3 regions of the Bradyrhizobium sp. BLXBL-03 genome follow, and region 1 is predicted to be linked to each of the others. Evidence: predicted binding sites of a transcription regulator. Region 1 holds the regulator's gene; each other region holds the start of a gene.
What was found. Region 1 encodes LexA, which represses DNA repair genes until DNA is damaged. Its sites were predicted from a motif close to TGTTCNNNNTGTGTTCNG; they were not measured.
Positions count from the first base shown of each region.

Region 2: ACNJX9_RS29960 (PA0069 family radical SAM protein) is a predicted target of LexA. The motif match lies at 1,961-1,978, and genes of this name have one in related genera.
Region 3: ACNJX9_RS03050 (helicase-related protein) is a predicted target of LexA. The motif match lies at 5,783-5,800, and genes of this name have one in related genera.

Region 1 is NZ_CP182470.1:4,217,144-4,224,435, forward strand. It holds gene ACNJX9_RS20295 (ComEC/Rec2 family competence protein) at 1-1,176, shown strand, start outside; gene ACNJX9_RS20300 (hypothetical protein) at 1,266-1,700, opposite strand; gene ACNJX9_RS20305 (hypothetical protein) at 1,893-2,096, opposite strand; gene lexA (transcriptional repressor LexA) at 2,282-2,983, opposite strand; gene ACNJX9_RS20315 (molybdopterin molybdotransferase MoeA) at 3,159-4,370, opposite strand; gene ACNJX9_RS20320 (hypothetical protein) at 4,540-4,755, opposite strand; gene ACNJX9_RS20325 (HAD family hydrolase) at 4,895-5,518, opposite strand; gene ACNJX9_RS20330 (alpha-hydroxy acid oxidase) at 5,533-6,660, opposite strand; gene ACNJX9_RS20335 (S41 family peptidase) at 6,969-7,292, shown strand, end outside.
Region 2 is NZ_CP182470.1:6,252,187-6,259,478, reverse strand. It holds gene ACNJX9_RS29965 (phosphoketolase family protein) at 1-1,789, opposite strand, end outside; gene ACNJX9_RS29960 (PA0069 family radical SAM protein) at 2,000-3,163, shown strand; gene ACNJX9_RS29955 (ribonuclease HII) at 3,248-4,021, shown strand; gene ACNJX9_RS29950 (glycosyltransferase family 39 protein) at 4,121-5,629, shown strand; gene ACNJX9_RS29945 (uracil-DNA glycosylase) at 5,757-6,563, opposite strand; partial or broken gene ACNJX9_RS29940 (electron transfer flavoprotein-ubiquinone oxidoreductase) at 6,700-7,292, shown strand, end outside.
Region 3 is NZ_CP182470.1:642,403-649,694, reverse strand. It holds gene ACNJX9_RS03070 (adenylate/guanylate cyclase domain-containing protein) at 1-129, shown strand, start outside; gene ACNJX9_RS03065 (CarD family transcriptional regulator) at 230-1,045, opposite strand; gene fdxA (ferredoxin FdxA) at 1,393-1,731, opposite strand; partial or broken gene ACNJX9_RS03055 (RNA-binding S4 domain-containing protein) at 1,864-2,133, opposite strand; gene ACNJX9_RS03050 (helicase-related protein) at 2,147-5,533, opposite strand; gene ACNJX9_RS03045 (DUF3108 domain-containing protein) at 6,209-7,018, opposite strand.

The DNA of each region.
Region 1 (7,292 bases):
GTGCTGATCGCTGTCATCGTCGATCGCCGCGCGATCACGTTTCGCACCCTGGCCGTGGCGGCGCTGATCGTGCTCGCGGTCGCGCCGGAGGCGCTGGTGCATCCAAGCTTTCAAATGTCGTTCGCGGCAACGCTCGGGCTCGTCGCCATGGTGCAGATCGGCATGCCGAGCCTGCTGGCCTCGCCCGATCATTCGGCGACCGCGCGCATCGCGCTGTGGGGAGGCCGCGAGATCGCGATGCTGTTCATGGCCTCGATGATCGCGGGACTTGCGACCACGCCTTACGCCGCCTTCCATTTCCACCGTGTGACGCCTTATGGCGTGCTCGCCAATCTCGGCGCGATGCCGGTGGTCTCGGCGCTGGTGATGCCGGCCGGGCTGCTCGGATTGCTCGCGGCTCCGTTCGGGCTGGACGGCGTGTTCTGGTGGCTGATGGGGATCGGCATCGACTGGATGATCTTGGTCACGCGCTGGGTGGCGGCATTGCCCGGCGCGGTCGGCCACGTCGGCGCCTTCGGCACGGCGCCGCTGATCGCTGCCAGCCTCGGCCTGATCCTGATGGGTCTTTTGCGCACGCCGCTGCGCTGGTCGGGAGCATTCGTGCTGGTGGCAGCTTCCGTCTGGGGTCTTTCTATCAGGCAACCCGATATTCTGATTGCCGGTGACGGTCAGAACGTCGCGGTGCGCGCCAGGGACGGGCAGCTGCACCTGATCAGGGCGAAGAAGGACAATTTCCTGCTGAAGGAGTGGCTTGCAGCGGACGCTGATCCGCGCGATGCGGCGAGCACCTCGCTCGGCGACGGCGTGTCGTGCGACGATGCCGGCTGCGTGACGCCGCTTGCCGACGGCCGCATGGTCGCGCTGGCGCTCCGCATCGACGCGCTGGCTGATGATTGCGGTCGCGCGGCCCTGGTGGTGACGGCAAAGCCTGCGCCGCCGGATTGCACCGGGATGGTGATCGATCGGCCGCGTCTGGCGAGCCAGGGCGCGCTGGCGCTGACACGTCGCGCCGATGGCTTTGCCATTGCGGAGGCGAGGGCGAGAGGCGCAAACCGCCCCTGGTCGCCGGCGGCGGCCGGCGATGGAGATTTCGAAGGGACCGTCATGCCGCGGTCCGCAACTCCGCGCGCCAAGGACGCAACACCGTCCGAGGCCGACCTTCAGGCCGAGGATTGAGGCATGATCGGGAAAAGCGCGGAGCGGTTCTCCGGCGCGACAAACGCGAAAACGCGTTTGCGCGGAGATCATGCCCAAATTAGGCCGGTTCAACCGATCGGCAGGCCGGGAGGTATCGGCTGTCTGTCGGCGACAACTTGCGGCTTGTGCTCGCGCTCGCCGAGCGGCTGGGTCACCGGCAGTTGCAGCACGGTTGCGCGCTGGCCTTCGACGAGCTGGGTCACCAGCACGTATTTGCCATCGGGGAATTCGATCGCGTCGTGATGACGATCGGGAATGTGCGGATCGACCTTGCCGAACTTGCCGACGCGCGAATTGATGGTGCGCGTCCAGATCCACCTGTTGTCGTAGCGGACGTTGTCGGCGAAGGCGAGCTCCGTTCCCGGCAGCAGGCAGACCGCGACCGACATGTCGGCTTCGGAGGCGAAGCCGCGCGTCGAGGTGCCGCGGAAGGTTGTCGTGACGATCGTCTCGCCGACTTCTGCGGGACGCGTCGCGACGGCATGCAAGCTATAGTCACACATCGGGTGCTCCTCATCAGCGATAGAGCACCCGCGCCTCTTCTGAGGCGCAGGCCTCTATCAGAGTGGAAGCCTGCGATCATATGCCATGTTGGGGGCAAATCTGCGGCTTGAGTCTGCAGGCTGCCATCACAATTTCTTTTTCAGATGTCCGAGGAACAAAGACTGCTTCCGTGCATTCCGAGAGCTTCTTCGCTAGCGCCCAGCCGGTGCCGACCAACCCGAATAAGGCCAGGCCGGCTGCGCCCGTTGCCCGACGGAGTTGCGGGCATTGCGGAATTGTTCGCTCATTGCCTGTGGCGCCCTGCGAACGTGATGCTGCGGCTGCGCAGCGAAGGTTTGCGACGCTGATATTGCGATCAGCGCGATCGCGACGGTGCTCAGAATGATCTTGTGCATGGCGGTCTCCTCGGTCTCGCAAGGCCTGCGAAGCGATGCGTGCTTCGTCATGGCGTGCCGGGGATGTAGCGCGGGAGAGGTGGCCGGATAATCTGTGCAAAGCCAGAAAAACTAACCAGCCGGAGCGAACAATCGTCCGCTCCAATCTTGAGGGCGTGCTTGCCAGGTGGCGACGTGCGCCGCGTTCAGTATTTCCGGTACAGCCCGATCAGCTTGCCCTGGATCTTGACCCGGTTGGGCGGCAGGATCCGGACCTCGTAGGCGGCGTTTGCCGGCTCGAGCGCGATCGAGGCGCCGCGGCGGCGGAAACGCTTGAGCGTGGCTTCCTCGTCGTCGATCAGGGCCACCACGATATCGCCGGTGTCGCAACTCTCGTTGCGCTGGATCAGCGCCATGTCGCCATCGAGAATGCCGGCATCGACCATGGAATCACCGCGAACTTCGAGAGCGTAATGCTCGCCCGCGCCGAGCATGTCGGGCGGGACGCTGATGGTGTGGCTGCGCGTCTGCAAGGCCTCGATCGGCGTACCGGCCGCGATCCGGCCCATCACGGGAACTGCGACAGGGCGTTCGCCCTCATCGACGGGCGGGCTCGACATCGTGCGCACCTTGCCGAGATTGCCCTCGATGACGCTCGGCGTGAAGCCGCGACGGCTGCCGGCAGCCGCCTGGAGTTCAGGCAGCTTGATCACTTCGATGGCACGGGCCCGGTTGGGCAGGCGGCGGATGAAGCCGCGCTCCTCAAGCGCGGTGATCAGGCGATGGATGCCCGACTTGGAGCGCAGGTCGAGCGCATCCTTCATCTCGTCGAAGGAGGGCGGCACGCCGCTTTCCTTCAATCGCTCGCTGATGAACCGCAGGAGCTCGTATTGTTTGCGCGTTAACATCTCGACCAAAATCCCCCTGACGATGTCGCTCGATTCACAGACGCTGAATTCAGCATTAAGCCGCTACATGCTCGAAACAAATCATGAACGGACACTATATGTTCGATACATGTTCCGCAACTGCTTAATTTACCGTGAACGCGACAAAGTTCGCGGAACGGTTGCGTCGGCGCGCTCACTCCGGCAGTCGCAAGACCTCGCAAGGCGTGCCGGAAGCGGCCTTCGGTGCGAACGGCGCGCGCACGAGAAGTGCCTGTGCCGCAGCGAGATTCGCCAACAGTGAGGAATCCTGGTGGTTGACGGGAAGAGCGATGAGCGTGCCGTCGTCCCGCGTCTCGAGACGCGCACGCAGATAATCCTCGCGCTGGTCATTGGCCCCGAGGTCGCGACCGAGCACGGCGCGTTCGCGGCGATGATGAATCATTGAACGGCCCGACAGCGCGCGAATCAGCGGCACCAGAAACAGGAAGCCGCAGACGTAGGATGACACGGGATTGCCGGGCAGGCCGATGACGCGCATCGGCCCGAGCTGCCCGTTCATCATCGGCTTGCCCGGCCGCATCGCGATCTTCCAGAACGCCATCGAGATACCTTCGTGCCGAAGCGCCTGCTGCACCAGATCGTGGTCACCGACAGACGCTCCGCCGGTCGTGATCAGGATGTCGGCGCCGGATTCGCGGGCGCGGCGGATCCCTGAGGTGGTGGCGGCAAGCGTGTCGGCGGCGACGCCGAGATCGATGGTGTCGGCACCCTCGCTGCGGGCGAGGGCGTGCAGGGCGTAGCCATTGGAATAGACGATCTGGCCGGGGCCGGGTGTCGAGCCCGGCATCACCAGCTCGTCGCCGGTTGCGAGAATCGCGACCTTGGGACGGCGATGAACGCTCAGCTCCGGATGGTTCATGCCCGCGGCGAGCGCAAGGTCCCGATCGGTGAGCCGTACGCCCTTGCGCAGGAGCACGTCGCCCTCGCGGAAGTCGATCCCGGCGGGGCGAATGTGCCGCCCGGTGACGGCGGCTTCCTTGATCGTGATGCGCTTGCCGTCCGAGATGGTGTCCTCCTGGATCACGACCGCATCGGCGCCCGCCGGAACGACGCCGCCGGTGAAGATCCGGACAGCTTCGCCGGCACCGACGGTTCCTGCGAATGGGCGGCCGGCTGCAACCTCGCCGACCACCGTGAGCTGCGCATCAACCTTCGCAGCATCAGCCGCGCGAACGGCATAACCATCCATCGCTGACATCGCCTCGGGCGGCTGCGTCCGCCGCGCCGCGACGTCCCGCGCGAGCACGCGATGGAAGGCCTGATCCAGAGCGATCATTTCCTCAGCCAAAGGCTCCGCACCGGCGAGCACGGCGGCAAGCGCATCGGAAACCGGCATCAGGGCCACGGCGAACTCCCGCAACGAGATCAAGGACTCGGTCGGGCAAGGTTCTAGCCGAGCGGGAGGGCCGACGCAAAAAAGGCTATACTGCTGCGAAGCTTACGCTTCGGGCACTAGGGCTCATGTCCAGCATGATCCCGCAGGCCGGCCCGACGGGGCAGAACTGTGGCCAGCATCACGACCGCGTTATGGGATTTCCGCTTGCCGCGTTTTCCACTTCAGCGACGTCGGGCGCCTTGGGGCCCTGATCCCGGTCGGGCATCGGATCTGCCTGAGATTTCAGATCGGCCGCCTTGCTCATCAGCTTGGCAGAAAGCTCGGCGTCCGAAGTGGTCTTGGCGAATTTGACCAGCAGGGAGGCCTGCCTGGTGAGGTATGTTTTGCCCAACACGCGATATGTCCGTCCATGGAAATCCCAGCGGACTCAAGAGTCCGGAAGGGGGCATTCCGTTCCCGGAACTCCGTACAAAAATGCACAGAGAGCTTTGGTTCCTCGTTTTCGGGCGTTGTTCCGGAATTGCCCCCCCCGATCAGATCCCCAGCGCCTTCAGCGCGACGCCGACGTCGTGGTGCGAGGTCACATGGACCGTGGTGAGGCCGCGGGCGCGCGCGCCTTCGATGTTCTCGGCGAGGTCATCGAAGAACACGATCCGGCTCGCCGGCACGCCCATCGCGGCCACGACGTGGTCGAACGCTTCCGCATCCGGTTTACGCAGGCCGATGCTGGAGGACAGGTACAACTCGCGGAAATCGCCGAGCAGGTCGGCATATTCCCTGGAAAAATAGTCCACATGCGGGCGGTTGGTGTTGGAGAAGGCGTAGAGCGGCATCTGCCTTGCCGCGCGCGGCAGCAGCTCGGCGATGCCAGGCATCTCGCCCGCGAAAATCGCGTTCCATCCCTCGAGGAACTGGACATCCGAAATGGAGATTCCGAGCGAGGAGCGCAGCGAGGCAAAATAGTCCTCGTCGCTGATCTTGCCGACCTCGTGCAGGCGGTAGGCCTCGTCGCGCACATAGCGGGCGACGATGGCTTCGGGCTCGCAGCCGGCATGTCCCGCCCAGCAGGCGATCGCCTTGGAGAAATCGATGTCGAGCACGACGCGCCCGAGATCGAACAGAAGCGCATCTGCGCTGCCGGGAGAGAGCGAGGTCATTGCATCCTTTCGGGTCAGTATCGGTAGGGCTCGTGGTCGAATAGCGGGAACGCGCTGAACACGCTCGGCGCATTGGTTGCGGTGGCCGGGTGCAGGCAGGACTTGTCCACCTCGGCGAAGGAGGTGGCACCGAGCAGGCCGAGGCAGCGCAGCACCTCGTCCTCCAGCAGTTCCAGCATCCGCGTTACGCCGGTCTCGCCGGCTGCGGCCAGCGCCCAGCATTGCAGCCGGCCGATGCCGACGAGGTCGGCGCCCGCCGCGATCGCCTTGACGATGTCAGTGCCGCGGCAGAAGCCGCCATCGACCATGATCTTGGCGCGGCCTTTCACGGCGTCGACGATCTCGGGCAGCACATGCATGGCGCCGCGGCCGTGATCGAGCTGGCGGCCGCCATGGTTGGAGACGTAGATCCAATCGACGCCGTGATCGAGCGCGATCATTGCATCCTCGGCGGTGGCGATGCCCTTGAGGATCAGGGGGATCTTGAATTTGTCCTTGATCATCTTCACGGTCCGCCACTCCAGCCCCTTCTGGTAGTCGCCGCCGGTGGCGCGCAGACGGCTCTCGCGAACATAGCGCTTGGCGATGTCGCGTTCGCGACGGCTGTAATGGGCGGTGTCGACGGTCAGGCAGAAGGCGGCATAATTGGCCTTCTGCGCCCGGCTGACGACGTCCGCGACGAACGCGTCATCGCCGCGGACGTAGAGCTGGTACAGGCGCAGCGCATCGGGCGCGGCCTCGGCGGTCTTTTCCAGACCGGGCTCGGACACGGAGCTGAGCATGTGCGATGCGCCGAAAGTACCGGCGGCGCGCGCGACGCTGGCTGCGCCAAGGGGATCGAAGATCTCCAGCGCGCCGACGGGGGCGAGCACCACAGGCAGTCGCATCTTGCGGCCGAACTGCTCGACCGAGCCGCTGACCTTGCGCACGTCGCGCAGCACGCGGGGGCGGAACGCGATCTCGTCCAGCGCCATGCGGTTGCGGCGCATCGTGGTCTCTGTCTCGGCCGCGCCGACGATGTAGTCCCAGGCGTTCTGGTTGAGATTGGAACGCGCCTTCCGGATGAATTCGTGCAGGTTCTGGAACGGCTCGTTGCTGGCGCCGAGTTCGACGTTCCGTTCCGGCCGGAGTGCTTCGTTCATTGTTATCCTCCCGAGAATTTGAAGCAATTGTGCCATCGCCTATCCCGTCCGGCGCTCCAAAACCATCCTAAAATCGCATAGCTGCGAGGCGCCGTCCGGTCGACTGATTCCCGCTGGAAACGGGGCCGGCTTGCGAACGTTGCCAAATGTTTAGGCTTAGGCGAAGGGATTTTTGCCGCGTACCCGCCGGCGTGGCAGGCCGGCCTTGAAGAAACCAGAATGATATTGTGAGAACCGGGCTGGATCGCCACTTGCATGGCGGCTGCCCAGCCTCAATAGAACCGCTCAGCGAAAAGGCCACCCATTCCATGCGGAAAACCCTGCTCTTCCCCCTGGGCGCGCTCACCGGAGCGTGCCTGACCCTCCTCGTATCAGGTCCGCAGGGCGGACTATGGGCGGCTCGGGCGGCGGCAGGCGCGGATGATGCATATTCCCAGCTCAACCTGTTCGGGGAAGTTTTCGAGCGGGTGAAGGCGAGCTACGTCGAGAAACCCGACAATGCCAAGCTGATCGAAGGCGCCATCACGGGCATGGTGACCTCGCTCGATCCGCATTCCCGCTACATGAACGACAAGGCCTGGACCGAGATGCAGGAGACCACCTCCGGCGAGTTCGGCGGCCTCGGCATCGAG
Region 2 (7,292 bases), 2.0 Mb from region 1:
TCGACAGCCATTGTGGCGCCGGCTGCTTGCCGGCGACGATGACGTTGATGCGGTTATAGGTGCGCAGGCAATGATCGGCGATCCAAAGCAGCGTGTTGGCGTCGGGCGGGAAATAGATGCGGACGATGTCGGCCTTCTTGTTGGCGACGAGATCGACGAACCCCGGGTCCTGGTGGCTGAAGCCGTTGTGGTCCTGGCGCCAGACATGCGAGGTCAGGAGATAGTTCAGCGAGGCGATCGGCCGTCGCCATGGCAGGTGCCGCGTCACCTTCAGCCATTTGGCGTGCTGGTTGAACATGGAATCCACGATGTGGATGAAGGCCTCGTAGCAGGAGAAGAAGCCGTGCCGTCCGGTCAGCAGATAGCCTTCGAGCCAGCCCTGGCAGAGGTGCTCGCTCAAGACCTCCATCACGCGGCCGTCCTGTGCCAGATGCACGTCGTAAGGTTCGATTGGCTCCATCCAGACCCGTTCGGTCGCATCGAACACGGCATCGAGGCGGTTTGATGCGGTCTCATCAGGACCCACGATGCGGAAATTGCGCTCTCCGGCGTTGAGGCGGATGACGTCGCGCAGGAACTTGCCGAGCTCGCGTGTGGCTTCGCTTGTCACGCCGCCGGGCCGCGGCACCTCGACGGCAAAGCTGCGGAAGTCGGGCAGCTTCAGCTCCTTCTTGAGCAGCCCGCCATTGGCGTGCGGGTTGGCGCCCATGCGTCTGTTACCTTGGGGCGCGAGGGCCTGAAGCTCGGGAACGAGCGCGCCGCTGGCGTCGAACAGCTGGTCCGGCTCGTAGCTGCGCATCCAGTCTTCGAGAATCTTCAAGTGAGCCGGGTTCTCGCGGCAGTTCGCGACGGGCACTTGATGCGCGCGCCAAAAGCCTTCGACCTTTTTCCCGTCAACCTCCTTCGGGCCGGTCCAGCCCTTCGGGCTGCGCAGCACGATCATCGGCCAGCGCGGCCGCTCCACGCTCGCACGCCCGTCGCGGGCGTGCAGCTGGATCGAGCGGATGCTGGCGATCGCGACGTCGAGCGCATCGGCCATCGCCCGGTGCATCAGCTTGGGATCGTCGCCTGCGACGAACAGCGGCTCGTGGCCGAATCCGCGGAACAGATCGCGGATCTCGCTGTCGGGCATCCGGCCGAGCACGGTTGGACCCGCGATCTTGTAGCCGTTGAGGTGCAGGATCGGCAGCACGGCGCCATCATGTGCGGGATTGAGGAACTTGTTCGAATGCCAGGACGCTGCCAGCGGGCCGGTCTCGGCCTCACCGTCGCCGACGACGCAGGCAACGATCAGGTCGGGATTGTCGAAGGCCGCGCCATAGGCGTGCACCAGCGCGTAGCCGAGCTCGCCGCCTTCGTGGATCGAGCCCGGCGTTTCCGGCGCTGCATGGCTCGGGATGCCGCCGGGGAAGGAGAATTGCCTGAACAGTTTTCGTAGCCCGTCCGCATCGCGCGGGATGTCAGGATAGACCTCGCTGTAGCTGCCTTCGAGATAAGTGTTCGCCACCATGCCCGGGCCGCCATGGCCGGGACCGCAGACGTAGAGCACGCTCAGGTCCAGCGCGCGGATGACCCGGTTGAGGTGCGCATAGATGAAGTTCAGCCCCGGCGTCGTGCCCCAATGGCCGAGCAGGCGCGGCTTGATGTGCTCGGGCCGGAGCGGCTCGCGCAGCAGCGGGTTATCCAACAGGTAGATTTGCCCGACGGAGAGATAGTTGGCCGCACGCCAGTAGCGATCGAGGAGATCGAGGTCGCTGCTTGCAGCGGACGATTGTTGTTGAAATGTCATGATCATGCCGACCTTCGCCCGGGATCGTCATCAACCGGGTTCCGGCGAGATCGATCCTTCCGCCGCATCAAACGGGATCGAGGTCACGCGGTGTTGCGTGAGGTCAAAGGACCGCGCGCGAAGTTTGGGCAGCGCTACTGTGCATGGGGTTGTTTTCGCGTTGTCGATTCTTGTTCTTGATTTGTTCCTTTGGCGTGCTATCTTGAATGCATGAGTCCAGCTTCTTCTTCTGCTCTCAAGCACCCGCCGGTCACGGCGCCCTCCGAGCCGGCGGGTGCGCCTTCTGACTTCCCTGAACTGGCTGTCGCCATCGACCGCCAGCGCAGGCGGGGGCGGGGCGCCCAGTCCAACGCCAGTGGGCGCTATGAGGCCGAGGCGCGCGTCGCCTTCGACGATGGCTGGCAGAGCCTGGACGATCTGCCGCCGTTCAAGACCATTGTCGGCGTCGACACCTCGCGCAGGGTGATCACCCGCAACGACTCGCCCGACATCGGCTTCGACCGTTCGATCAATCCCTATCGCGGCTGCGAGCATGGCTGCGTCTATTGCTTCGCGCGGCCGACGCACGCCTATCTCGGCCTGTCGCCGGGGCTCGACTTCGAGGCAAAGCTGTTCGCCAAGCCCGAGGCGCCTGTTCTGCTCGAGAAGGAACTCGCGGCCGCAGGCTACGAGCCGCGGATGATCGCGATCGGCACCAACACCGATCCCTACCAGCCGATCGAGCGCGAGCGCAAAATCATGCGCGGCATTCTGGAGGTGCTGGAGCGCACCGGCCATCCCGTCGGCATCGTCACCAAATCCGCGCTGGTCGTGCGCGACATCGACATTCTCGCCCGCATGGCCAAGCGCAACCTTGCCAAGGTCGCGATCTCGGTAACCTCGCTCGACCCGAAGCTCGCCCGGACCATGGAGCCGCGCGCCTCGACGCCGCCGAAGCGGCTGGAGGCGCTTAAGCAGCTCTCGGAGGCTGGCATACCCACCACGGTGATGGTCGCGCCCGTGATCCCCGCCCTGAACGATTCCGAGATCGAGCGCATCCTCGATGCCGCGGCGCATGCCGGTGTCAAGGAAGCCTCCTACGTTTTGCTGCGGCTGCCGCTGGAGGTGCGCGATCTCTTCCGCGAATGGCTGATGGCGAATTATCCGGATCGCTATCGCCACGTCTTCACCCTGATCCGCGACATGCGCGGCGGCCGCGACTACGATTCGAAATGGGGCGAGCGGATGAAGGGCACAGGCCCGATGGCCTGGACCATCGGCCGCCGCTTCGAGCTCGCCTGCGACCGGCTTGGGCTGAACAAGCGCCGCTCGAAGCTGACGACGGATCATTTTACCAGGCCGAAGCAGAACGGCGAGCAGCTCAGCCTGTTCTGAGGCGCGAGGGGCGGGCGCTGAATAACGGGAATTGCGCGGAGTTCCCGGTTGCGCCCGCGAGCCGGCTTACGCACGATCCCGGCCATGATTCGGGACAAGTCCGCCAAGAAGCCAGTCAAGGATGCGCCAGAAAAGGCTCCTGAGAAGAAGGCTGCGCCGGTCAAGGCAAGCTTCCGCCGCGAGCGCGCGCTGATCAAGCGGGGCATCTGGCCGGTCGCGGGCTGCGACGAGGCCGGCCGCGGGCCGCTCGCCGGCCCCGTGGTGGCGGCTGCGGTGATTTTGGATCCTGATCGCATCCCGCGCGGCATCGACGATTCCAAGCGCCTGACGGCGGAAGAGCGCGAAAAGTTGTTCGACAGGATCTGCGCCACCGCGCAGGTCTCCGTCGCCGTCGCTTCGCCCGCGCGGATCGACCGCGACAACATTCTGCGCGCCTCGCTGTGGGCGCTGAAGCGCGCGGTGGTCGCGTTGCCCGAGCCTCCGAAGCTCGTCTTCGTCGACGGCCGTGATCGCCTCGACACGGCTTGCGACTGCGAAGCGGTGATCGGCGGTGACGGCATCGTGCTCTCGATTGCGGCGGCCTCCATCGTCGCCAAGGTGACCCGTGACCGGCTGATGTGCGCGCTGGCGCAGGATTGCCCCGGCTACGGCTTCGAGCAGCACAAGGGCTATGCCGTGCCCGAGCATCTCGACGCGCTCGACCGTCTCGGCCCCACCATCCACCACCGCAGCTTCTTCGCCCCCGTCGTCGCCGCCCGCGCCAAGCACATGCCCTGGACCGTCGAGCCGGTGCAGGATCTGTTCTCCGTCACCGAGGTCGAGACTGCAGTTGAAATCGAGGCTTCAGCGGGCCTCTAGCGCAGACCGAAGTTGCCACGACGCGTGGCGCGCTTTATCAAAACAGCTGTGAGCGAATAGGGCCGGCTGGACGGGTTGGCTGCATCTTGCGGGCGTTGCATGCGGTTTACCTCCCTGGTCATCGAGCTCATTCGCGCCCGGCCGCGGTTGATCGTCTGGATTGCCGTGCTGCTGCAGGCCACGATGTGGCTGCTGGTGGCGCTGCTGTTCTACCGCAGCCCGCCCGGCAATCTCGCGACCCTGCTGGCCTTTGGCCGCGAATATCAGGTTGGCACTGATCTCGGCCCGCCGCTGTCGCTCTGGCTCGCCGATATCGCCTATCGCGCCGCAGGCGGCCATGTCTTCGGCGTCTACGTCCTTGCCGAGCTCTGCGAGATCGCGACCTTCATCGCGCTGTATCATCTGTCGCGGGCCGTGGTTGGCAGCCAGCAGGCGGTGCTCGCCGTGCTGCTGACCATGACGGTGCTGGCCTTCTCCTCGTCCGCGCTCGACTTCGGCCCCTTGGTCCTCGCCCGGCCGCTCTGGGCGCTGCTGCTGCTGCATTCCTGGCAGATCATCGGCCAGCGTCGCGGCAATGCCTGGTTCGCCTGGTCGATCGAGGCGGGCCTTCTGCTGCTGACCACGCCGGCTGCGATCTTCCTGCTCGCGCTGCTCGTCATCTTCGCGCTCTCGACCGCCGGCGGCCGCCGGACCTTGCGCGCGCTCGATCCGCTGTTCGCACTCGTCGTCGTCGCCGTGCTGGCGCTGCCCTATGCGGTCTGGCTGATGCGCGCCCAAACGCTGGCGCTGCCGGCCTTGCCGCAAACGGCCGACCTCGGCGCCCGTGCGATCCACGCCGCCTGGCTGCTCGGTGGGCTGGTGTTTGGCGCGATCGCGGTGCCGGTGCTGAGCTTCCTCAACACACCCCTGTTCGCCGGCAAGAGCGAGGAGGCGCCGATCATCTACCGCCCGCCGGTCGAGCCGCTCGCTCGCAACTTCGTCTATTTCTTTGCACTCGCGCCGGCGCTGGGGGCGGTCCTGATCTCCGGCCTGTTCGGGTTCGAGACTGTCGTCGGCGGCGCCGGCGTCGTGCTGGTCATGTCGGGCCTCGCCATGGTCGTCATGGCGGGCGATCTCATCGCCATGCGCCGCGCGCGGATGTTGCGCACGGTATGGGCGGCGGCCGTCATCGCCCCTGCCGCCGGCGTCGTGCTGGCCGTGCTGTTTCTGCCCTGGACCGGCACCGGCGAGATCGCGACCTCGATGCCGGCGCACGCGATCTCGGATTTCTTCGACGAGAGCTTTGCCCGCCGCACCAACCATCGCCTGCGCGCGGTCGCCGGCGAGACGCAGCTTGCGAGCCTGATCACGCTGCATTCCGGCCGGCCGCATCTCTTCATCGATGCCGATCCTGCGCGCACACCGTGGATGTCACAGGCGAAATTCAGCGAGAGCGGCGGCGTCGTGGTCTGGCGTGCATCCGATACTGGCGGCACCCCGCCGCCCGAAATCCTCGCACGCTTCCCGGGCATCGTGCCCGAAGTGCCGCGTGCCTTTGAATGGCTGGTCAATGGCCGTCAGGGATTGCTGCGCATCGGCTGGGCGATCGTACGGCCGAAGGGGGCTTAGCGACAACCGCAGAAATCGTAGGGTGGGCAAAGGCGCAAAGCGCCGTGCCCACGTCAGGCCGATCCGTCGTCACGATTTAGGTGGTGGGCACGCTTCGCTTTGCCCACCCTACGAGAGCTACGGGAGCTCACGCGCCAGCCAACGCCTTCGCAATCGCCCGCAGATCCTGCCAGGCCAGCCGCTTGTACGACGGCGAGCGCAACAGATAGGCCGGGTGGAAGGTCGGCAGCGCGCGGATGGTGCGTTGGCCGGTGTCGTAATCGAACCAGCGCCCGCGCGTGCGCATGATCCCCTCACGGGTCGAGAGCAGTGTCTGCGTCGAGGGATTGCCGAGCGTCACCAGCACATCCGGGTTCACCAGCTCGATATGGCGCTGGATGAAGGGCAGGCACACTTGCGTCTCCTGCGGTGTCGGCGTGCGGTTGCCCGGCGGCCGCCAGGGGATGACATTGGTGATGTAGGCCGTGCTGCGGTTCAGTCCTATTGCGCCGATCATCAGATCGAGCAGCTTGCCGCTGCGCCCCACGAACGGCAGTCCCTCGATGTCCTCGTCGCGGCCCGGCGCTTCGCCGACGAACATGATGCGCGCCTGCGGATTGCCGTCGGCGAATACCAGCCGCGTCGCGGTGTGCTTTAGCGCGCAGCCTTCGAAGTTTTGCATCAGCTCGCGCAGGGCCTCGAGCGTTGGCGCCGTGCGTGCGGCCTCGCGGGCCGAGGCGATCGCAACGTCGGGCGCCGGTGCGGCCTCGCCGCGCATCACCGCAGGCGCGGCGATGGGCCGCGGCGCTTCGATCGGTGCCGCGCGCGGGGCTGGCGGCGGGGCGTCTAATTCCGCCAGGCGGTCGACCGGTTCCTCTGCGAGCGCGCAATCGACACCGGCCTCCAGATAGAAGGCGAGCAGTTCACGGACGGTGGGTGCGGGCTCGGGGATCATTGGGAAAGTCAGACTATTAGTTCATCTTAAGGCGCCTTGCATCCCAGCGGAACGCATTTCCGTGGTTGTCCTACCCGGAAAAATCGGAAACAAGGGGGCGCAAATGACAAGGAACCGTCTCAAGGGCTGAGATCAGATGAGCATCGAAGAACTTCCCCCGCGCGAATCCATGGAATTCGACGTCGTCATCGTCGGCGCCGGCCCCTCAGGCCTGGCTGCAGCGATCCGGCTGAAGCAGCTCAACGCCGATCTCAACATCGTCATCGTGGAGAAGGGCTCCGAGGTCGGCGCGCATATTCTCTCCGGCGCCGTGATCGACCCGGCCGGGCTCGACAAGCTGATCCCCGACTGGCGCGAGGATTCGGATTGTCCGCTGAAGACGCAGGTGAAGGACGATCGCTTCTACTGGATGACGACCGGCGGCGCGATCAAGCTGCCGAACTTCATGATGCCGCCGCGGATGGACAATCATCACTGCTATATCGGCTCGCTTGGCAACGTCTGCCGCTGGCTGGCGCGCAAGGCGGAGGCGCTCGGCGTCGAGATCTATCCGGGCTTTGCCGCCGCCGAAGTGCTCTACGACGACAAGGGCGCGGTGAAGGGCATCGCCACGGGCGACATGGGCATCGGCCGCGACGGCAAGCCAAAGGACTCCTTCACCCGCGGCATGGAACTGCTCGGCAAGTACACGCTGTTCGCCGAAGGCGCGCGCGGCAGCCTGACCAAGCA
Region 3 (7,292 bases), 3.6 Mb from region 1:
CTCGTCAGCCGCGCCAAGCTGGAGCTCGGCAGCACAGCCGGAGCCTTTGCATCGTTGATCGCCTGCGATCCCCAACCGATCCGCGGGCTCGAGCGGCCGATCGCGATCTGGACCCAGCCGCGCGCGTGACCATGGCGAAGCTTCGGCCGCCGTTGGATCACGCGCCCCAACAAAAAGCCCGGCCGAGCGGCCGGGCTTTTGAGCTGTTGCGATCGAGGCGACGAGATGCTTACGCGGCCTCGTCGGCGACGGTGGTGTCGTCGCCATCGGTATCGTCTGTATCGCCCTCGGCATCCGTCTCACCTTCGCCGTCGGCGGCTTCTGCCTTGGCGTTGGCGCGGCGCGGGCTCTTGGCAAGCTGGGCCTCGATCTCCTTGACCGCTTCGGTCTCGGTCGAGTGCTGCACCACCGCGATCTCGCGGGACAGACGATCGAGTGCCGCTTCGTAGAGCTGACGTTCGGAGTACGACTGCTCGGGCTGCGACTCCGAGCGATAGAGGTCGCGCACGACTTCCGCGATCGCAACGATGTCGCCCGAATTGATCTTTGCTTCGTATTCCTGGGCGCGGCGCGACCACATGGTGCGCTTGACGCGGGCGCGACCCTTGAGGGTCTCCAGCGCCTTCTTCACCAGCGCCGGCTCGGACAGCTTGCGCATGCCGACATTGGCGACCTTGGCGGTCGGAACGCGCAGCGTCATCTTGTCCTTGATGAAGTTGATGACGAACAGTTCGAGCTTCGCACCGGCGATCTCCTGCTCCTCGATGGCCAGAATCTGACCGACGCCGTGAGCGGGATAGACGACGAATTCATTGGCCTTGAAGCCCTGACGCTGGGTCACGACCTTCTTTTCCTCGACCTTCGGCGCGGGTGCAGCGGCCTTCACGGCCGGCTTGGCAGCAGCAACGGGGGCCTTGGCGGGGGCGGCAGCAACGGGAGCCTTCGGAGCAACGGGCTTGGCAGCGGGAGCCTTGGCCGCGGGAGCCTTGGCAGCAGGCTTGGCAACGGTCGCTTTCGCGGCCGGTTTGGCAGTCTTGTTAGGCATTGCGCTTCTTTTGTTCTTCGAGGACTTTGCAGCCGGCGCCTTCGTCGCGGTCCGACCCTTGGATGCGCTACGGCTGGCCGCGGCGACTTTTTTGGCCTCCTTATGGGAAGCCCTCGCTGAAGTACTCTTTTTACGCGTTTTCTGTGACACAGCCTGCGCGCGGAAACTGCCACGCCCCTGTTTCGACATTTGGTTTCACGGGAACCCAGAGGGGCCAAGCGGGGCTGACGGGGTTCGGCTTAATGTGCCCAATATAGCACATTTCCCGCAAAAATCAATGATTTAGGGGTCTTGAGGGCTGGTTTTCGGCGCTGACGACGCTATTAGGGTTAAGTTTGCGCCGGAATTTAGTCTCCGGAGCCGGGATTCTTAGAAAAATATTTCTCGAACTTGCCCTCCTGCCCGTCGAACTCCTCGGCGTCGGCAGGTGATTCTTTCTTCTGGGTGATGTTCGGCCAGCTCTTGGCGTATGCGGAGTTCACCTCAAGCCACTTTTCCAGGCCCGGCTCGGTGTCCGGCTTGATGGCGTCCGCCGGACATTCCGGCTCGCACACGCCGCAATCGATGCATTCGTCAGGATGGATGACCAGCATGTTCTCGCCCTCGTAGAAACAGTCGACGGGGCAGACCTCGACGCAGTCGGTGTACTTGCACTTGATGCAGTTTTCAGTGACGACGTAAGTCATCCAACGCTCCGAAAAGCTCTTTTAAAAGTCGCGGCTTGCGTAGCGCGGATGGCCCCGCGCTGCAAGGTCGGGAAGCCCCGATCATGACGGCTTTGTGTGGTTGATCGACCAAGAAATGAATACCATGCGCAACTAATTGCGCTTTATGTCGCCGAGCTCCTCGTAGAGCAGGCGCGCCGAGGCGGCATCGCCGCGCCGCTCGATGAAAGCAGTCACTTTGAGCACGCGTACGGTGCGATCGAGCGCGACGGTGATGACGTCGCCGAGCTTGATCGCATGGCCCGGCGATTTCTCGCGCGTGCCGTTGATGCGGACGTGGCCTGTTACGACAAGTTCAGCCGCCGAGGTCCGCGCCTTCACCACCCGCGCGTGCCACAGCCATTTGTCGAGGCGCTGCCGCTCGGTGGTCGTGGGATTACTCCTTGCGCCCCGAGAGCTGCTCTTTCAGCGCTGCGAGCTTGGCGAAGGGCGAGTTCGGATCGGCGGGACGATCGCGCTCACGCGGGCTCGCGCTCGAGGCGTAGGGACGCAGCGACGGACCTGACTCGCGGTCGCGGCGATCCCTGCCCTTGTCGCGGTCGCGGCCGCCCCTGTTGTCGCGGCCCTTGTCACGATCGCCGCCGAACTTCTTGTTGTCGCGGTTGCGATCGCGATCCTTGTCGCGGTCCTTGCCCTGAAAGCTGCGATTGCGGTCGTCGCGGCGCTCACCACCCTCGCCGCCTTCACGGCCTTTGCGGAAATCTCGGCCAGCATCGCGGTCGCGACGATGGCCGCCGTGACGATGTCCCGCCTTCGCGCCTTCGGCGGCTTCGCCCGGCGCAGTCGTGGCGCCGTCAGCACCGGCCTCGGCGCTCGCCTGCTGCGGGCGCTGATTGTGGTGGCGCTGATGGCGATGACGCTCGTGACGCGGCTTGCGATCCTCGTGACGGCCACCGGGACGCCAGACTTCGACGAGCTCGGGTTCAGCGGGCGCAGCCGCAGCTTCAGCCGGCGCCGCCTCGACCGGCGCAGCGGCATCGGGGGAGGCGGCGGCTTCCACTGCGGCGGTTTCGGCGGGAGCGTCTTCAGCTCCAGCCTCTGCCGCTGCAGCAGCCTCTTCCACCGGCGGGGCAATGCCGGGGGCATCTTCGGGCGTGACGGGCGAATCAGAAGAGACTTCGAGCGCCGGCTCTTCGTGAGCGGGCTCTTCATGCTGCTCCATGCCGGGCGCGTCTTCGACGGTGACGGCTTCGATCGCGACATCCGCGGGTGCGACCGCCTGTTCGGTCGCAGGCGCTTCTGCAGATGCCTCAGCAGCCGGCGTTTCCGCAGCCACGGTCGCGACCGGCTTCGGCGGCAGCGGTGCACGCTTCTCCATGCGATAGCCGAGCGCGCGCAGCACCGAGGCAAAGTCCTCACCGGCGGAGCCGGTGAGCGAGGTCATCGCCTGTGTGACAACGAAGCTGCGGCCGTCGAACGCGCCGGCGGGCTTTTCGCCGGGCGAGTTCTCGCGCCAGGCCAGCGCGGGCCGGATCAGATCCGCAAGGCGCTCCAGGATATCGACCCGCACGGCACGCTCGCCGGCCTGCTTGTAGCCGAGCACGCGATAGGCATCGCGCGGCAAGCTCTTGTCGACCGGGAACGAAGTGCGCCCCGAGGAAGCCAGATGCTGCGCCCCCGACAGTGCCGACAGATCGACATTGTCCTGCTTCAGCGCCCACAACAGCGCAGCCAGCGCACGCGCGGCGGGCTTGAGGATGCCGGGGAAATAGATGTGATAGGCGCCGAAGCGGACGCCATATTTACGCAGCGTCGCGCGCGAGGGCTGGTCGAGATCCTTCAGCTCGTTGGCGATCTTCGGACGCTCGAGCACACCGAGCGCCTCGACCAGCTGATAGGCGATGCCGCGGGCGATACCCGTGACGTCCTCGGCCCTCGACAGCTCGAACATCGGCCCGAGCAGCTTTTCGATATGCGTCTTGAGCCAGAGGTCGAGCCGCGCCTGCACTTTTTCGCGGGGAGCGCCCGTGAGCCGCTCATCCGAGATGATGCGGATGCGCGGATGCAGCGCCTCCTCTGCGGCCGTCAGCCGCGCCACGGCGTCGCCGGTCCAGCGGATGGTGCCGTCGGAGGTCAGCACGAACTGATCGTCCGGCGCGTTGCCGAGTTTTTCGGCGCGCGTATTGATCTCGCCGGCGAGCACCGCTTGCGCGGCAGCCTGCAAGGCTTTCGCATCGGAGCCGGCTTCCGCCGCATCCGGTGCAAAGGTGAAGCCATCGAGGCGGCCGATGACATGGCCTTCGACGATAACTTCGCCGGTCTTGCCGATTTCCGTATTCAAGCTCGTGTTCTCCCGCAGGCGGCGCATCAATACACTGGTCCGGCGATCAACGAAACGCTCAGTCAAGCGTTCATGGAGCGCATCCGATAATTTATTTTCGACCTCGCGGGCGATCCCCTGCCAGCGATCGGGGTCTTTCAGCCAGTCCGGGCGGTTGGCGACGAAGGTCCAGGTGCGGATCTGCGCGATTCGCGCCGATAGTGTGTCGATGTCGCCGTCGACGCGGTCGGCCTGCTCGACCTGGGCCGCGAACCAGGAATCGGGGATGCAGCCCTTCCGCATCAGGAAGCCGTAGAGCGTCGTCACCAGCTCGGCATGGGCCGCAGGCGACAGTTTCCGGTAGTCCGGGACCTGGCAGGCCTCCCAGAGCCGCTCCACGGCCGCCTTGCCATGCGCGATATCGCGCACCTCGACGTCGCGGGCGGCGTGGTCGAGCACGCGCATGTCTTCGGCGATCGGCGCCCGCGTCAGCGTCTCGTGGCCGGGGGCGAGATTGAGCGAGACCTGGAGCGCGCCGAGGGAGGAGAAATCCAGCTTCGAGTTGCGCCATTGCAGCATCTTCACGGGATCGAAGATGTGGTTCTGGAGCGCATTCACGAGCTCGGGCTCGAACGGGCCGCAGCGGCCCGTGGTACCGAAAGTGCCGTTGCGCGTGGCGCGCCCCGCGCGGCCGGCGATTTGCGCGAACTCGGCCGGCGTCAGCCTTCGGAACTGAAAGCCGTCGAACTTGCGGTCGGAGGCGAAGGCGACGTGGTCGACGTCGAGATTGAGGCCCATGCCGACAGCATCGGTGGCGACGAGATAATCGACATCGCCGTTCTGGAACATCGCCACCTGCGCGTTGCGGGTGCGCGGTGAGAGCGAGCCCAGCACCACGGCGGCGCCGCCGTGCTGGCGGCGGATCAGCTCGGCGATGGCGTAGACCTCGTCGGCGGAGAAGGCGACGATGGCGGTGCGGCGCGGCTGGCGCGTGATCTTGCGGTCGCCGGCAAATTCCAGCTGCGACAGGCGCGGCCGGGTGATCATGGACACGCCGGGCAGGAGCCGCTCGATGATCGGGCGCATCGTGGCGGCGCCCAGCAGCAGCGTCTCATCGCGGCCGCGGCGGTTGAGGATGCGGTCGGTGAAGACGTGGCCGCGCTCGAGATCGGAGGCGATCTGGATCTCGTCGACGGCGAGGAAGGAGACGTCCAGATCGCGCGGCATCGCCTCGACGGTCGAGACCCAGTAGCGCGGGCTCCTGGGCTTGATCTTCTCCTCGCCCGTCACCAGCGCGACGGCCTCAGGGCCGACGCGGGCGACGATCTTGTTATAGACCTCGCGCGCCAGCAGGCGCAGCGGCAAGCCGATCAGGCCCGACGAATGCGCCAGCATCCGTTCGATGGCGAGATGGGTCTTGCCGGTGTTGGTGGGCCCGAGCACCGCAGTGACGCCAGCGCCGGGCACGCGCTCGGAAGCGAAGGGGGAAGGAGGAAAGGCCATGTCTGCCGGAATAGGTAATGGCTGATGGGGCGAAAGTCAGGGCTTGATGAGGCGAAGGGGTGCCGTGCGCGCGATCCGTCATCCTGAGGTGCTCGAAGGATGCAGGGCCGGGGTGCCAGCCGGGCGGCACCAGCCGGGCCCGTCGCCTTTCGAGGGCCGCTGAAGAAGCGGCCACCTCAGGGTGACGGGATCTAGAAACCTCGCGCAACTGTCTCACTTTGCGACGCTTTTTCCTCATCCCTTAAGCTTCGGAACGACTCTAGAACGAATCGCGGCCGAATCGCTGACTCCCCTGTGAGTCCCGTTCCGTTCACGCAAGCTGTCGTGGGACTCGTTTTGCGTGTGCACTAGATGGAGTTTTGGGGGGCCGCACAAGCGACGATGTGGGGGCTGAAACCCTTAAGTTGGGGATGGCGCCGAGTCGAATCAGAATCGGGCCGGAGTCAAATGGATTCCCGGAAAATGCGGCCCTGTCGCCGAAACAACCCCATGCACAGTAGGTAAGTCATTGATATGGCTTGCTGCCACGTCTCCATCAGTCATTCCGGGGCGTCGCGCGGCGACGAACCCGGAATCCATCGTGAGACAGTCGCCGCGGCCCGATGGATTCCGGGTTCGCGCCAAGGGGCGCGCCCCGGAATGACGGCCGGTGGGCGGGGGTGGGCAGTGCAGCCCCTACTGCGTCTTCGCCACTCTTGGCGGCTGGGCCGTGGTGATGAAGCTGGTGGCTTCCAGCATGGCGGGGCCGAGCGGGGTCGGGACCTTCAGCCAGAATGGAACCAGGATCCGCGTGCCCGCGACGGGCGCGAGCGCGATCTCGATGTTGCGCTGGGCGGCGAGGTATCTGATCACGGGGCGGTCGGGGATGTAGCCGGCGACGGGCACGAAATAGACCGCGCAGACCACGACCGGGCCGTGATAGCCCTTCTCCGCCTTCACCGTCTCCATGCGCTTGAAATCGAGCTTGAGCTCGTAGCGCATGCGGCCGTCGAACACCGGCGCCGAGCCATGGCAGGCCTCGGGCGACAGGGGATCGCCGGTGCCTGGCACGCGCACCAGCGAGGCCGTCATCGGATCGAACACGCCGCGCCGATGCGCCTCGGTGACGACGATACGATCAGGATCAACAGGCGGCTCCGGGATGATGCCAAAATCCTTCACATTGCCCTTGTCGAGGGTGATGTGGATCTCTTCGGTCTTTTTCGAGGTGGTGGTGGAGGCCTGGTAAGCGCTGGCGACCAGCGCGCCGTTGACGACGCGCCCCTGCGAGGCGCCGGTGCCGGACCCGCCCGCGAAGGATTTCAGAATGCCTGTGGTGCCGCCGGAGGCCGCCGCGGAAAACACGTCGTCCTGGATATCGATGTTCCAGGCGCCGCGGCCGACCGGAATGCCTGACAGCGTCGCCTCATATTGCGCCTCGAGCTTGCCCTGCGCCGCCGCCGGCTGCGTTCCCCACACCCAAACCAGCCCGCCAACAGCCGCCAGCGCCAGCCTGATGACAACGGCCAGCCTGCCGGCCGCGCGCAGCCGGGGCGGGATGAGGGGGGACGTGTGCACGAGACGATCCAATCGGAAAACGAGTGGTTGTTACTTAAGCCTGCTCCGGCGGCAAGCAATGTGTCCCAAGGGCCAAGCTTTAAAGGAACTCACTGGACTTTTCAGCGGCGATTGCGCCCTTTATGTGATGGTAAGGGGTTTTAAACATTGCCGTTTTGGTGATTTCCCGGAGTTCTGCAGCGGGCTCGCTTGCCTCTCCCCT